2 regions of the Massilia paldalensis genome follow, and region 2 is predicted to be linked to the other one. Evidence: predicted binding sites of a transcription regulator. Region 2 holds the regulator's gene; the other holds the start of a gene.
The links. Region 2 encodes sigma-54, which starts transcription at its own class of promoters, with help from an activator protein. Its sites were predicted from a motif close to TGGCANGNAANCTGCTTT; they were not measured.
Positions count from the first base shown of each region.

Region 1: a site for sigma-54 is predicted at 1,919-1,936, ahead of ACI1V7_RS03120 (flavin monoamine oxidase family protein). Genes of this name have one in related genera too.

Region 1 is NZ_JBJCIU010000001.1:683,716-688,162, forward strand. It holds gene ACI1V7_RS03115 (c-type cytochrome) at 1-292, opposite strand, end outside; gene ACI1V7_RS03120 (flavin monoamine oxidase family protein) at 289-1,869, opposite strand; gene ACI1V7_RS03125 (hypothetical protein) at 2,244-3,026, opposite strand; gene ACI1V7_RS03130 (phasin family protein) at 3,234-3,857, shown strand; gene ACI1V7_RS03135 (acyltransferase family protein) at 3,888-4,447, opposite strand, start outside.
Region 2 is NZ_JBJCIU010000003.1:833,821-838,267, reverse strand. It holds gene ACI1V7_RS18470 (APH(3')-II family aminoglycoside O-phosphotransferase) at 1-282, opposite strand, end outside; gene ACI1V7_RS18465 (enoyl-CoA hydratase/isomerase family protein) at 303-1,385, opposite strand; gene hpf (ribosome hibernation-promoting factor, HPF/YfiA family) at 1,530-1,892, opposite strand; gene ACI1V7_RS18455 (RNA polymerase factor sigma-54) at 2,011-3,495, opposite strand; gene lptB (LPS export ABC transporter ATP-binding protein) at 3,498-4,292, opposite strand; gene lptA (lipopolysaccharide transport periplasmic protein LptA) at 4,292-4,447, opposite strand, start outside.

The sequences.
Region 1 (4,447 bases), on a different contig from region 2:
GGGCGATGTCGCCGTCGTTCAGGCTGCCCGAGAAATCGGGCATGCCGCCGCGGCCCTTGAGCAGCACGGTGGCCACGTCGACGGGCGCGCCCTGCACGAAGGCATTGCCCGCCAGTGCGGGAAAGGCGCCCGGGATGCCCTTGCCGTTGGCCTGGTGGCAGGCCGCGCAGTTCTTGGCGAACAGGGTCTTGCCGTCCATCGTGTCGGCCCCGGCGGGGGCGCTGGCGAGCAGCGCGGCCGTGCCGAGCAAGGCTGCATGGATGACGTGTGCGAGGTGCGTGCTGAAGGTCATGCGTTGGCTTTCCTGTGGAGTTGTTCGATCTGCTGCCAGGCCGATTCGATGGCGCCGGCCTGCCACCCGGTCAGGTAGCTCAGGTGTTCGCCGGCCAGCATGACCCGGCCTTCGCCGGCCAGCAGCGTCGGGTAGGCCTTCTCGCGGCCGGCCTCGTCCCATTCGGCCCAGCCACCCAGGTTGTACTGGACGCGGTGCCAGGCGACGGAGAAGGCGTTTTCGTAGGCGTCGCGGTAGGCCGGGAAGATCTTCTCGCCGGCGGCGACGGCGAATTCGGCGCGCTCCGCGGGGGACAGGGCGCTGACCTCGATCGCATCGAGCGCATAGTGGTAGTAGCCCAGCACCACGCCCTTCTTCGTCTGCCAGCCGGACGAGGGCAGGGAGATCGTGTTGATACCCTTCATGTCGGTGAGCACGTGGCCGCCGTAGATCTGGTCGTCCTCTTCCCAGAAGCGGCGCTTCATCTGCAGGCCGATCTTGCCGACCGGCGCATACGACACCGACTTCATCGCGGCCTTGAAGTTGTCCGAGAAATCGCTGTCGACGGTGCGCAGCACGGACAGCGGCATCGCGCACAGGCACCAGTCGGCCTTCACCTGCGACAGCTTGCCGCTCTTGACGTCCTTGACGGCGATGGTCACGCCGTCCGGCGACTGGCGGATCGACTGCACCTCGGTGCCGTAGCGGATCTTCTTGCCCAGGCGCTTGGCGAAGCCCTGCGCGATCCGGTCCATGCCGCCGACGGGCTGGAACATGGTCGCGTGCATGGGGAATTCCTGCACCGCGCTGTAGACCTTGCCGACCTTGGACGCGAGCAGCTCGTGGAAGCCGAGCGGATCGGACGGCTTGCCGGGATTCAGGCCTGCACCCGGCGGCACCGCCCAGCCACGGCCGTTGCGCCCGCGGTAGACGAGGTCCGTCTTGCGCAGCGCGCCCTCGTGCTCCAGGTAGTCGAGCAGCAGGCGCTGGTCGTCCGGCGTGAGGCTGGCGTCGAGCCTCTTGGCCTGGACCGACTTGGCCAGCAGCTCGGCCACGTGGCCGCGCATGTCGGCCTTGACCTGGGCGGCGCGCAGGCGCTGCTTCGACAGCGGGCCCGCATCTTCCATGTAGACCCAGGCGTGGTCGTTGTCGTTGACCATGACCTCGAGCGGGATGTCGAACTGGCGCGTGTAGTACAGCGTCGACTGGTGGTCGAGGGGAATGCGCCACGGGCCGTGGTTGATGTAGTTGCCTTCGTCGAAGCGGCAGGTCTGCATCTCGCCGCCCAGCTCCTGCAGGCTGAACCCCTTGCGCGCCGTCTGGCAGCGGCCGCCGGCGAAGCTGCGCGCTTCCAGCACCTCGACCTGGTAGCCGAGCTTCGCGAGTTCGTAGGCGGCCGTCATGCCGGCCAGGCCGGCGCCGAGCACCACGACCTTCTTGCCCTTGCCGCTGCCCGACAGGGCCGGCGGCGTCCCGGCGCGGGAGGCGATGCCCATGCCCCAGGCGTTCATCGTGTTGAGTAACAGGGCGGAACCGCCGACTGCGGCGGCCCGGTGGAGGAATTCGCGTCGCGTCAGCGACCTTGTCAAACGTTTCATCCGCACCTCGGCTGGTTATTGCAGGAACACTTCTTCTTCAGTTTGTGTTTCAGCAATAGCCGTGCCAGCAAGGCAGATTCCGGAGGATAAATCTACGTAGAAAATAAAGTGAGCTACGATCCGGACAGGATGTAAGTTCGTCGTAAGCACCTATTTTCAAATAATGTTTGTTTTGTGCCCCGCTGGAGGAACGTCGGTACGAGTGCGCAATGGAATCAGGTGCGTACTTTATTTATTGCAAATCAGACTTTGTTTTGCAGCGCACGAAAGACGCACCTGTAGCGGGTAAGCCCATGCGATCTCGATAGGGGAAAATGGCACGCCCGGCCCGCTTTGCGGCGCTGCACCATCATGGGCCGGGGCGCACTGGAAAGTTACAGGCGCATGACAGACTGCACCGCTGCGGCGGCTGGGGAAGCGCTGCGGCGGGCGGCGGAACGTTGCGGCGGGGCGCCGTCCTTGTCCAGCCAGTAGTTGAACTGGCCGAAGGTCGGCACGGCGTCGGGCGCGTGGCCGCGGTAGTAGTCGGCCAGCATCTGGCGGTAGGCGGCACGGCGCGAGAACTCCGGATGCGTGGCCGCGTAGCGCGCCACCGCGGCGCGGAAGGTCGCGCGCATGTCGGCATCCGTATTCAGTCCCGGATGGTCGCCCGACTTGCGCGGGCGCCCGCGCTTGACGCCGGCACTGACGCCGCGGGTCTTGCCGCGGGCGCCCGAGTTGCCGTAGTCGGGCAGCAGGGCATCCACGGTCTGGCCCCGTTCCCAGAAGCGGCGCAGGTAGCGCAGCACGCTGGGACGCGACACGCCGTACTCCTCGGCGCAGCGCGCCACCATGGCGGCGCGCTCGCGCGGCTGGTACAGGCCGGGCACCTGCGCCTGCAGGGCGCTGACGATGTCCCAGGCCTTGTTCTGCAGGTCGCGGTACTTCTGCGGCAGCAGCGGCGGCGGCGGCGGAGCGGCGTACGGGTCGTGCAGCAGCAGGCGCGCGCGACCCTCCTGCACGTCCTCGACCAGCGTGGCCAGGGGATGGGTACGCGGCTGGCTATGGGCCAGGCCGAGCTCGAAGGTATAGGCCAGGGCGCGCGGGCGGTCGATCCACAACACCCGGATCGTACGCAGCGGACCGGCATACTGAATCACATCGTTAGGCAAAAACATGGGGGCTCCCGGACGAGTTCAGATACGGGTGCCGATGCAATTATCGCGCCAGCCTCGGCCGGACCCGGCGAATGGCAAGCCCGGCACGATTAGTCCAGATCAAGCGGCGAGGCCGGCGCAACCTTAGGCTGTGAGCTCCCGTGGCGCCTGCCATGCCGGCGCCACGGTCCGACAACCCATGGACAATTCACACCGAGGAGGCACCGCATGTATCCGTATCCGTTCGCGCAGTCCGTGAGCCCGGCCGTCCGCACCCACCTGGACGCCCAGACCGCCTTCATGAACGACATCTCGAAATCCTTTTTCAACTCCTTCCAGCAGATGGTCAGCCTGAACATCCAGCTGGCCCAGACCATGCTGGAAGAAACGACGCTGGCCGGCCAGAAGGTCCTGAGCGCCGACCACCAGGGCGAATTGCTGAGCGCCGCCGCCGCGCGCACCCAGCCGGCCGCCGACAAGCTGCGGGCCTACCAGCAGCACATCTCGCGCCTGGCCGCCGACGCCCAGGTGGACCTGGCGCGCGTGGCCGAGCAGCACGTGCAGAACACGACCCGCACGGCGCGCGCCCTGGCCGACGAGGTCGCCCGCACGGCCAGCGAGGAGACCGAACGCGGCCTGCGCAGCCAGCAGGAGGCGCTGCGCCAGTTCAGCGACCCGTTCGAGCGCGACGGCAGCGCCGCCGCCCTGCAGTCGGAGGGCGAACGCGCGGTCCAAGCGGCCCAGCACTCGTCCTCGTCCCCGGCCATGTCCTCCTCTCCGGCGGCGTCCTCGTCCTCGTCCTTGTCCTCGTCCGGCACCCAGCAGCCGCAGCGCACGACCGCGACGCACTGATTCGTCCGCGCGCCCGCGCCGCCCGCAGGTTCACGCGGCGTCCGCCACCGGCACGGCCCGCTGTGCGGTGCGCGGCGGAACAGCGCCGAGGCCGAACAGCGGGCGCAGCACGGCCACCCGGCGCACCAGCTCGAAGCCGGCAAAGGACAGCACCGCCGTCAGCACGACCAGCACGATGGCCTCCACGCCGGCTACGAGGTGCAGGGGCTTGAACGCATGGGCCAGCGTCACGATCAGGGTCTGGTGCAGGATGTAGACGGGAAACACGGCCTCCGTCAGGTAGCGCCGCGCCGGGCCGTCGTGGTCCAGGTGGCGGCGCGCGAAGCCGCACACGGCGAGGATGGCGGACCAGGCCAGCAAGCCGTGGACGCAGCGCATGACGGGCAGGAGCCAGGGCATCAGGTCGGCGCCGACGGCATCATCCGGCAGCGCCCACCAGAGCACTGCCACGGCCCAGCCGCCGAGCGCCTGGGCCAGGCAGCGCCAGCGCAGCGCCTCGATGCGCGCCCATACCTGGGGCACACGTGCGAGCAGGACGCCGAACAGGAACATGGGCAGGTACTTCGCGTGCAGGTACCAGTCGCCGACCA
Region 2 (4,447 bases):
GCGGCCCGGCACGGCTTCCAGCAGCAGCCAGTCGCGGCCCCCTTCCTGCACGATGTCGACGACGGGCGCGCACGGGATGCCGGCGCCGGCGAGCCAGCGCAGCCGCGCCGCCTCGTCGTGCAGCTCGGCCAGCGGCCCCGCTGGCTCGGTCTTGACGAACAGCGTGGGGCGGCCGCCGGCGTCGAGGCGGAACACGTCCGCATCCGAGCAGCCGGCGTCCTCGTCCACGCTGCGATACCCATCCAGGCGGGTCTGCCAGACGGCAGGAAAACGCGGCGGCATGGGGGCTCCGTGGTGCAGGGTCAGAGATGGCGCAGCGGATGCACGTAGTCCGGCCACACGGGGTCGAAGAAGCGCGCGACCATCGCTGGCGTCACCTCGTCCAATGTGGGCGGATTCCAATGCGGGTCGTTGTCCTTGTCGATCACGAGCGCGCGCACTCCTTCCAGCACTTCGCCGTGCTCGAAGTTGCGGCGTACCAGCGCGCGTTCCATGCGCAGGCAATCGGCCACGTCCAGCGACGCGGCGCGCTCCAGCATCTCGCGCGTCACGCACATCATCAGGGGAGAACGCTGGCGCATCATCGACAAGGCCTTCTGCGCGAACGGATCGGCATCGCCCGCCAGCGCGGCCATCACGCCGGCCACCGAGTCCGCGCCAAAATGCGCATCGATGCGTTCGCGCTGCGCCTGCAGTTCGCTGGCGCCCGCCCCATCCGCGAACGGCGCGGCGAAGGCGCGGATCGCGTCGGCCAGCGCCGCGCCCGGCGTGGCCTCGACGAGCGCGAGCAGTTCGCCCATGCGCTCGCCCGGCACGAACAGGTCGGCCAGGCCCAGGTAGAGGCCATCGGCGGCGCCGACGGTGGCGCCGGTCAGGCCCAGGTAGTGGCCCAGGCGGCCCGGCGCGTGCGACAGGAAGTGGCTGCCGCCCACGTCCGGGAACAGGCCGATGTTCACCTCGGGCATGGCCATCTTCGTCCGTTCCGTCACGATGCGCAGGCCGCAGCCGGGACCGCCCTGGGCGATACCCATGCCGCCGCCCATCACGACGCCGTCCATCAGCGCGACGTAGGGCTTCGGATAGAAGTGGATCAGGTGGTTGAGCGCGTATTCCTCGGTGAAGAAATCCTCGAGCAGCGCGCTGCCGCCCATCGGCGTCGCGCGGCCGACCTCGTGGAAGAACCGGATGTCGCCGCCGGCGCACAGCGCCTTCTCGCTGCTGCTGCGGATGACGACGGCGTGGACGGAGGCATCGTCGCGCCAGGCCTGCAGGGCCTGCGCCAGCGCGCGCACCATGTCGAGCGACAGCGAGTTCAGGGCTTTGGGGCGGTCCAGCGTGATGATGCCGGTGCCATTGGCGACGCGGGTCAGTACGTATTCGGTCATGTGTCTCGTTATTCGACTAATCAGACCCTTATTCTAGCGGCAGGGTGGACGGCTTGCCGCCCGCCCTGCGCGCCACGCCATGCGCGCGCCCGTCAAAGCAAAAAGGGCGCCGATGCGCCCTTTGTTCACGTTGCCGTTATGGAATCAAGCCGTGGCCGGCTCGGCGTCGTCGCCCGCGTCGGGCAGGCGTTTCGGTGACGTGTGCGTGAAGTCCTGCATCATCTGCTTGTACTTCAAGACCTGGCGGTCGAGCCGGTCCATCAACATGTCGATCGCGGCATACAAGTCGTGCGCGGCACTGGCGACATGGAGGATCTTGCCGGCGACGCGCAAGTTGATCTCCGCCTTCTGGCGTTTGGCCTTCTCGGTGAGGTTGTCGATGCAGAGGATGACGTGGGTATCGATCACTTGATCGAAATGGCGGGTAATGCGTTCGAGCTTGTTCTGTACGTACTCTCGGATGGCCGGGGTAACATCGAGGTGATGTCCGCTGATGGTGAGATTCATACACACTCCTTTGAAGAGGCGCTGCCACAACCACGCGCGCATCCGCGCTTCATGCGCAGGTGGCAACGTTTTGACACGAACTGGCCGCAAGGACTCGTCCAACGACGACAAGTACTTGCTACAAGGATTTGCGGAGGCTGACGGGCGGGATCTTCAAGGCTTCTCGGTACTTGGCGACGGTGCGCCGCGCGATGACCATTCCCTGCTCCCCCAACATGTCCGCGATCTTGCTGTCGGATAAAGGGTTCTTGGGGTCTTCTGCTCCTGTGAGTTGCACGATGAGAGCCCGGATTGCCGTCGAGGATGCTTCTCCTCCCGCCTCGGTGGCAACATGGCTCCCGAAGAAATACTTCAACTCGAACATGCCGTGCGGGGTCAGCATGTATTTCTGAGTTGTGACTCGAGAAATTGTGCTCTCGTGTAGACCTAGTGTATCAGCTATCTCGCGCAAAACAAGGGGCCGCATGGCAACGGCGCCATGGGAGAAAAAATTGCGCTGGCGCTCGACGATGGCCTGGGCCACGCGCAGGATCGTGTCGAAGCGCTGGCGCATGTTCTTGATGAGCCACTTCGCTTCCTGCAGCTGCGCATTCAGTTGCGTCTCGGACTTGCCGCCCTTGAGGGCCTGCGCATACAGGCTGTTCACGCGCAGGCGCGGCATGACCTCGGGATTCAATTGCACGCTCCAGCCATCCTTGGCGCGGCGCACGATCACGTCCGGCACGACGAAGTCGGAGACGTCCGATGCGAACGCGGCGCCCGGATGCGGGTTGCACTGGCGGATCACGCTCTGCGCCTCGCGCAGGTCTTCGTCGTCGCAGTCGAGCGCCTTCTTGAGCTTGTTGAATTCGCGCTGGGCGAACCAGGTCAGGTATTTTTCGACGATGGTCAGCGCCATGCGGCGCGTCACCAGGGGCACGTTCGGCATGCGCCGGATCTGCAGCGCCAGGCACTCGGCCGCGCTGCGCGCGCCCACGCCGGCAGGCTCCAGGCTCTGCACGAGGGAGAGCGCCGTGCGCAGCTCGTCGAAATCGATCTCCAGCTCTTCCGGCAGGCGCGCGTGGATGTCGTCCAGCGATTCTTCCAGGTAGCCGTTGTCGTCCAGCGCATCGACCACCAGCTCGACCAGCGCGCAGTCGCGCGGCGCGCAGCACGACAGGCGCACCTGCTCCATCAGGTGCTCGCGCAGCGTGACGGGACTGGCTTCCAGCTGCGGGCGGCCATCCTCGTCGTCGGCGCCGCTGCCGCTGTTGCCGCTGCGGCCCTCGCCCCAGTCGGCATCGCCGTCGCCGCCGTGCGCATCGTCGCTGCCGCCGCCCTCGCCTTCACCTTCGCTGCCGGCGGCCTTGTTTTCCTCGCCGCTGCCCTGCTGCGCGGGGGCCTCGGCCGGCGCCGGCGCGCTGTTGATGGCGCCGTCGGCCAGCAGGCGCACGGAACGGTCGAGCGGATCGTCGAGCCGTTCCAGCAGCGGGTTGTCGCTCAGGACCTGCTCGATCTCCTGGTGCAGCTCCAGCGTGGACAACTGCAGCAGGCGGATCGATTGCTGCAGCTGCGGCGTGAGCGCAAGGTGCTGTGAAGTCTTGAGTTGCAGCGTCTGTTTCATACCTACATTCGGAAGTGTTCACCCAGATAGACGCGGCGTACGGATTCGTTGGCGATGATGTCGTCGGGGCGGCCGGATGCGAGCACTGCGCCCTGGTTGATGATGTAGGCGCGGTCGCAGATGCCGAGCGTCTCGCGCACGTTGTGGTCGGTGATCAGCACGCCGATCCCGCGCTCCTTCAGGAAGCGCACGATGCGCTGGATCTCGATCACGGCGATCGGGTCGACGCCGGCGAACGGCTCGTCCAGCAGCACGAAGCGCGGGTTGGTCGCCAGCGCGCGCGCGATCTCCACGCGGCGGCGCTCGCCGCCGGACAGCGACAGCGCCGGGCTCTCGCGCAGCTTCTCGATCTGCAGCTCGCTCAGCAGCTCGTCGAGGCGCTCGGCGATGCGCTGCTTGCTCAGCGCCTTGCCGTTCTCGCGCTGCAGTTCCAGCACGGCGCGGATGTTTTCCTCGACCGTCAGCTTGCGGAACACCGACGCTTCCTGCGGCAGGTACGACAGGCCCAGCAGCGCGCGGCGGTGGATCGGCAGGCTCGAGACGTCGTCGCCGTTGATGTCGATGGTGCCGGCATCGGACGGCACCAGGCCCACGATCATGTAGAACGAGGTCGTCTTGCCCGCGCCGTTGGGCCCCAGCAGGCCGACCACTTCGCCGCAGGCGACCTGCAGCGACACGTCGCGCACGACGAGGCGCTTGCCGTAGCTCTTCTGCAGGCCCTTGACGACGAGGGTGCTGCCGCCGGCGCCGGTACTGCTATTGCCGGCGACGGCCGCGTTTTCCGTGCTCGTCTCCATCACTTCTTCTCCGTGGCCGGGACATTCGCCGCGGGCGCTGCGGCCGGCGTGGCGGCGGCGGGCGCCGCGGCTGCCTGGTTACGGCGCGGCGCCAGCGTGATGCTGCCGCGGCCCTTGCCCTGCACGTCGGCGCCGCTCGGATCGTTGCGGCCCAC